3 regions of the Agarivorans sediminis genome follow, and region 1 is predicted to be linked to each of the others. Evidence: predicted binding sites of a transcription regulator. Region 1 holds the regulator's gene; each other region holds the start of a gene.
What was found. Region 1 encodes sigma-54, which starts transcription at its own class of promoters, with help from an activator protein. Its sites were predicted from a motif close to GTTGGCACGNNNNTNGNNT; they were not measured.
Positions count from the first base shown of each region.

Region 2: the regulator sigma-54 is predicted to act here: its motif matches at 1,043-1,061, upstream of flgB (flagellar basal body rod protein FlgB).
Region 3: the regulator sigma-54 is predicted to act here: its motif matches at 840-858, upstream of M0C34_RS05555 (formate/nitrite transporter family protein).

Region 1 covers NZ_CP096670.1:3,809,089-3,811,355, forward strand. Annotated here, with positions in the region: gene lptB (LPS export ABC transporter ATP-binding protein) at 1-295, shown strand, start outside; gene M0C34_RS17350 (RNA polymerase factor sigma-54) at 346-1,845, shown strand; gene hpf (ribosome hibernation promoting factor) at 1,870-2,157, shown strand; gene ptsN (PTS IIA-like nitrogen regulatory protein PtsN) at 2,166-2,267, shown strand, end outside.
Region 2 covers NZ_CP096670.1:1,710,498-1,712,764, forward strand. Annotated here, with positions in the region: gene M0C34_RS07740 (chemotaxis protein CheV) at 1-70, shown strand, start outside; gene M0C34_RS07745 (CheR family methyltransferase) at 83-907, shown strand; gene flgB (flagellar basal body rod protein FlgB) at 1,094-1,492, shown strand; gene flgC (flagellar basal body rod protein FlgC) at 1,492-1,911, shown strand; gene M0C34_RS07760 (flagellar hook assembly protein FlgD) at 1,922-2,267, shown strand, end outside.
Region 3 covers NZ_CP096670.1:1,237,058-1,239,324, forward strand. Annotated here, with positions in the region: gene M0C34_RS05550 (tetratricopeptide repeat-containing sulfotransferase family protein) at 1-509, opposite strand, end outside; gene M0C34_RS05555 (formate/nitrite transporter family protein) at 1,013-1,870, shown strand; gene M0C34_RS05560 (bifunctional protein-serine/threonine kinase/phosphatase) at 1,880-2,267, shown strand, end outside.

The DNA of each region.
Region 1 (2,267 bases):
CCGAGTAGAAATAGCACGAGCCTTGGCAGCTGCACCAAAGTTTATTTTGCTTGACGAACCCTTCGCTGGAGTAGATCCTATTTCAGTGATTGATATTAAAAAAATTATCGAACACCTGCGCGATAGAGGCCTTGGAGTACTGATTACCGATCACAATGTGAGAGAAACCCTCGATGTTTGTGAGCATGCCTATATCGTTAGCCAAGGCGAATTGATAGCCTCAGGGAAGCCCAAAGAGATACTTGAAAATGAACATGTGAAACGAGTTTATCTCGGCGAGCAATTCAAGCTATAGTTAAAGTGTATCTAGAAAAATATAATAAGAAGAAGGAACAGCGGTAATTAATGAAAGCATCTTTGCAGTTGCGTCTTGGTCAGCAATTAACCATGACACCTCAGTTACAACAGGCCATACGCTTACTTCAGCTATCAACGCTGGATTTACAGCAAGAGATTCAAGAGGCACTGGAAAGTAACCCACTTCTTGAGGCGGATGAGTCGCAGCCAAGCGACAGTGACTCAGTTGAAAAGTCGGCCAACGAAAGAAGTGATGAGGCGGAAAACAGCCAGCCTGAAGTTGACTCTAGCCAAATTGAAGCCGGTGATGCCATTTCCCAAGACACGGTTGCTGAAGACCTACCCGTTGATTCAACATGGGATGATATATATAGCGCCAGTTCTGGCCCTGCGAGTTCAGGCTCTGCTAGTGGCGGCGAAGACAACGACATGTTGTTTCAAGGCGAAACCGTCGACTCCTTACAAGACCATCTATTGTGGCAAATGCGTTTAACTCCCTTTAGTGAAGTAGATCAAGCCATCGCATTAGCGATTATTGATGCGGTTGATAACTCAGGTTACCTCACTCAAGACTGTGACCAACTACTTGAAGGCTTACGCTCCAGTGATAATAACGCACTAGATGTAGAATTAGACGAAGTAGAAGCGGTGCTAAAACGTATTCAACATTTTGACCCCGTCGGCATTGCTGCTCGCTCCTTACAAGAGTGTTTAATGATTCAATTAAGTCGTTTTGCTGAAGAAACACCTTGGTTGAAAGAAGCCAGAGAGGTCGTATCAAATCATATCGACGTATTGGCCAACCGGGATTTTCGTTTATTAGCTCGCAAAACCAAACTCAAAGAAGAACAGCTACGCGAAGTAATGCGTTTAATCCACACCCTTGAGCCACGCCCCGGCAATGCGGTAGAACCGAATCAAGCGCAGTATGTAATTCCCGACGTATCCGTTATAAAACGCCAGGGCCGCTGGGTAGTAGAATTAAACCCGGATGCCATGCCTAAACTACGAGTCAATTCTCACTATGCGTCTTTGAGCAAAACGTCAAATGCTACCGATACTCAATTCATTCGCAGCCACCTACAAGAAGCGAAATGGTTCATAAAAAGTATTGAGAGCCGTAACGAAACCTTATTAAAAGTATCCAACTGTATCGTTCACCACCAACAAGCATTTTTTGAATATGGTGCTGAAGCAATGAAACCAATGGTGTTGAACGATGTGGCTGAAGCAGTAGAAATGCATGAATCGACCATTTCTCGGGTGACAACCCAAAAATTTATGCATACTCCCCGCGGAATTTTCGAATTAAAGTATTTTTTCTCTAGCCACGTGGCTACAGACGGAGGTGGGGAATGCTCATCTACCGCGATTCGCGCACTCATTAAGAAACTGGTTGCTGCCGAAAATACCAACAAACCACTCAGTGATAGCAAGATAGCTGACATTTTGGCAGATCAGGGGATCAAGGTGGCGAGGCGCACGATAGCAAAATATCGTGAGTCTTTAGCGATTCCACCTTCTAACCAACGTAAAAGCCTTATATAACGGCCACAAAAGGGGACAAGATATATGCAAATTAATCTTACTGGACACCATGTAGAAATTACTGAATCACTAAAAGAATATGTCCACACTAAGTTTGCCAAACTGCAACGACGTTTTGAACAAATCAACAATGTTCACGTCATCCTCAACGTAGAAAAGCTCAATCAAATTGCCGAAGCTACCTTGCACCTTAATGGCGGAGAGCTGTTTGCCACTGCAGAGCACTCTGATATGTATGCCGCCATTGATAGCCTCATTGATAAACTTGACCGCCAAGTTATTAAACACAAAGAAAAATTAAACAGACATTAGCCAAAGTAATGCAAATAAATAAAGTACTAAATTTGGACTGTACGCTTAGTACAGTCCAATGTTCCTCTAAGAAGCGCGCATTGGAACTGATAAGTGAACTCGTCGCTAAA
Region 2 (2,267 bases), 2.1 Mb from region 1:
TGGTGCCAACGCCTTTATTGCTAAGTTTAATCCAGACGAGTTAGCTGCAGCTGTTCGTCAATCTTTATAAAGAGTGGATGCATTGAGAACCATAACTGATGATGTATATAAGCAGTTCTGTGGCTTTTTAGAAAAGCAGTGTGGAATTGTATTAGGCGATAACAAGCAATACTTGGTCAAAAGCCGTTTGTCTCCATTGATCGCGCAATATTCCTTATCTAGTTTGACTGAGCTGGTGCAGAAGTCGATGAGTTTGCGCGAAAGAGAGCTGAGAGCTGCGGTGGTTGATGCTATGACCACCAATGAAACGCTATGGTTTCGTGATACCTATCCCTTTCAGCTTCTGGCTGACAAATTGTTGCCTGATTACCAAAAAATGTCACGGCCGGTGAAAATCTGGTCAGCTGCCAGTTCATCAGGTCAAGAACCTTACTCGATAATGATGACGTCTCTCGAGTATCAAGCTAGAAAGCCAGGAGCCCTACCATTGGGGGTTCAAGTTGTGGGGACCGATATTTCGCCTTCTATGTTGGAACACTGCAAAAAAGGTGAGTATGACCCACTAGCTTTAGCCCGAGGTTTATCGCCAGAGCGTAAGCGTCAGTTTTTTGAAGCCACCAGTGATGGGCGCTTTAAAGTTAATGACAAAGTGAGAAAAAATGTAAACTTTCGCCCGCTAAACTTGCTCGACAGTTATGCATTAATGGGCAAGTTCGACATTATTTTTTGTCGTAACGTATTGATTTACTTTAATGCTGATGTGAAGTCGAAAATTCTTAATCAGTTTGCTCAAGCGCTGAACCCTAATGGTTATTTAATGTTGGGGGCATCTGAATCTATCACGGGCTTAACCGACCGATTTAATATGTTACGCTGCCACCCTGGCATTGTTTACCAACTAAAATAAGTCACGCAAAATCAAAGCGGCAGAGTAGGGCAACATTTGCCGCTTTTTTGCCGCTTCCTCTAGAGTGGCGCTGCGCTGTACTTGGCCACTTGCTCTAACTCCTTATATTCCTTCAGTAAAAAGCGTCAAAAAAACTATGGCACAGCTTTTGCAAATTTGAATTTGTAATTGTGTAGAGAGGTTTTTATGGCGATAACATTTGATAAAGCATTAGGGGTTCATCAGCATACCGTAGGGGTAAGAGCCCGACGTTCTGAAGTTATCGCTAGTAATATCGCCAATGCTGATACGCCTAACTATAAAGCACAAGATATCAATTTTAATAAAGCGTTTGCAGCTGCCAAGGCTAATCAAAACGGCGGCATGCATGTGACTAACGAGCGTCACATGACAGGGGGAAGAAGCCAGTTCTCAGAATTAGGTTTCAGAGTGCCCGACCAACCCGATACCGGTGATGGAAACACTGTAGACGTGCAACAAGAGAAAGCAGACTTTATGCAAAACGGTTTGGAATACCAAGCCGGGATCAGTTTTTTGACCAGTAAGTTTAGTGGGTTAAAGAACGCGATTAAAGGAGGTCAATAATGAGTTTTTTTAATGTGTTTGACATTTCGGCTTCGGCAATGAAGGCGCAATCGGTGCGCTTAAACACCACCGCCAGCAACTTAGCCAATGCCGATAGTATCAGTTCGAGTATTGACCAAACCTATCGCGCTAGAAAACCGGTTTTTGCGGCAGAATTAGATAGAGCCAGTGGTGCGATGAATGAATCAGCCAAAGTCACAGTGGCCGGCATCGTAGAGTCTGATGCGCCATTACGTAAAGAGTATTACCCAGAACACCCGATGGCTAATGAAGAAGGTTACATTTTCAAGCCAAACGTTAATGTGATCGAAGAGATGGCCGATATGATGAGTGCTTCGCGTTCCTATCAAGCTAATGTGCAAGTCGCAGAAGCTGCGAAACAAATGCTAAATAGCACTCTCAATTTGGGTAAAAGTTAAGGAGTAGCCCGTGTCTACTATTAATCCACTACAAGGCAGCTATTGGGAACCCGAGTCGGTGGTTCCTGAAAGTAATAATAATCAGTCACTTGGCCAAGAAGACTTTTTCGCCTTGTTAACGACTCAATTGCAATATCAAGACCCGAGTAAACCGGTCGACAATGCTGAAATGATTGCGCAAATGGCGTCTTTTCAAACCTCTGAAGGTATTGCAGAGCTAGGCACTAAGTTTGACACGATGAACTCTATTATGAATTCATCTGCGGCGCTGCAGGCCTCAACCTTAGTTGGCCAGAAAGTACTCGTCCCTTTAGATTACGGTCATAACAGTGGTTCTGGATTTGATGGCGTTGCGG
Region 3 (2,267 bases), 2.0 Mb from region 1:
CGCGCTAGCGCTATTTGTTTTTGATTCTGTTTTTTTGCCGCCGATATCAATAAGGCTTGGGCTGGGGCGAAATACCCTGACCAGCTTTGCATCTTTTCCGCTAAGGCTTCTAGCTCTGAATAGCGGTCTTCATCTAAATAGCATTCACCTAATGAGGCGGCAATGTTGGCATTGCCAATACTGCTGTCATAGTTAAAGCACTGCTGATATGAGGCAATTGCGGCTTGAGTAAAGCCTAGTGCTTTTTGGGCATTACCAATATTTTTGTAGGTAGCATTTCTTTGTTGGTCATTTTCAGCATAGGCTAGCAGGTTTTGGTAATGAGTTAATGCGCGGTCAATTTTTTGTTGCTGAAACAGCGCATAGGCCTCTAACTCAAGGCTTTTATAGTCTTGCTGTGATTTTAGCTTGTTGATCTTGTTTATGGTTGAAATAGCCTGGCTGTACTTGCCAGCTTGCAGGGCCTTAACCGCTTTTTCCATAATGGCGTGCCGCATCTCGGGCTTCATTGGTTTTCCTATAGTTCGCAACTATCGATAAATGCGCATTACTTTATAACAAGCTTCAACAATATGCTGCGTCGCCTATCTCATTGCAAAACACAAATTTGGTTTCACGAAAAAACGTTATCTATTCAGCGAATTTATTGATTAACCGGTAATTAAGCGTGATTTGGCTGTATTTTCAGCGATGAATCCTCATTCGCGGTCTTATTTGGTGCAAGACGAGGCGAATGCAGTGCAATATATCAAACTAGTGGTGATCAAAAGTAAACTAAAAGAACGGTATAAGCCTCTATGGTTACTGCATTGTTGGGGTTTTGTGTGGTTTTTGTGTGAGCTGGCGCAACATTTGCAAAATCCTTGTTGTAGGTCAAGGACAGACCCAAGCAGCAAGTAAATCAAGAGCCAAGTGCTCTACTTGTGAAAGGTGTATCACTGGTACGTACCAATGAACACGCTGAATCAAACCGACAGTTTTACTTTACTACTAAGCAATATAGGGAAATATTATGTCTTATCTAGCTCCTTCAGAGTTTGTTACCAAAATGGTTGATGCCGGTGAATCTAAAGTATTCATGTCAACCCGAGATACCGTTATTCGCGCATTTATGGCGGGGGCCATTTTGGCGCTTGCCGCTATCTTTGCTATTACCATTGCGGTAAACACCGGTAACTTCTTAATCGGGGCAATCTTGTTCCCCGTTGGTTTTTGTATGCTTTATTTGATGGGTTTTGACTTATTAACAGGAGTGTTTGTTTTAGTGCCGTTGGCGCTGCTAGATAAACGGCCCGGCGTAGATGTACCTGGCTTGTTGCGTAACTGGGGCTTAGTGTTTTTAGGTAACTTTGGTGGAGCCTTAACCGTTGCGGTGATGATGGCCTTTATTTTCACTTACGGCTTTAACATCGAAGCTGGTGCGGTGGGTGCTAAAGCAGCAGCCATTGGTGAAGCGCGTACCGTAGGTTATGCAGAACACGGTGTGGCAGGTTGGTTTACTATTTTTGTTCGCGGCATGTTGTGTAACTGGATGGTATCAATGGGTGTAGTAGGCGCGATGATTTCTACCAATGTTAGCGGTAAAGTTATCGCTATGTGGATGCCAATATTCTTGTTCTTCTACATGGGCTTCGAGCACTCTGTAGTAAACATGTTCTTGTTCCCATTTGGCCTAATCATGGGCGGTGATTTCTCGGTGATGGATTACTTCCTTTGGAACGAAATCCCTACGGCTTTAGGTAACCTAGTGGGCGGATTAGCCTTTACCGGTCTAACCCTTTACACCACGCACATCAGAACAGCGCCTAAGCGTAAAGTCGCTAAATCAGCGGTAGAAGCGCCTAGCAAAACAGCTTCTGTTAACGCATAAGGTTAATCAATGACGAGCCAGCTGAGTGTTTCGATAGGCCAGTGTTCTGATAAAGGCCGTAAGGCGCTTAATCAAGATTGTTATGGCGTATCTACTCCGCGAGGCTCGCAGCTTAGTCACAAAGGGTTCGCTGCTGTTATGGCCGATGGCATTAGCAGCAGCGAAGTTAGCCAAGTCGCTAGCGAAACAGCAGTAAAAAGTTTCTTAGACGATTATTATTGTACGTCTGAAGTGTGGTCTGTGCAGCACTCGGCAGAAAAGGTGCTAGACGCTACCAACTCTTGGTTGTACTCCCAGTCGCAACAAAGCCCTTATCACTACGATAAAAACAAAGGTTATGTATGTACCTTTAGTGCCTTGGTCATTAAGGGAAATACCGCCCATATTTTTCATGTGG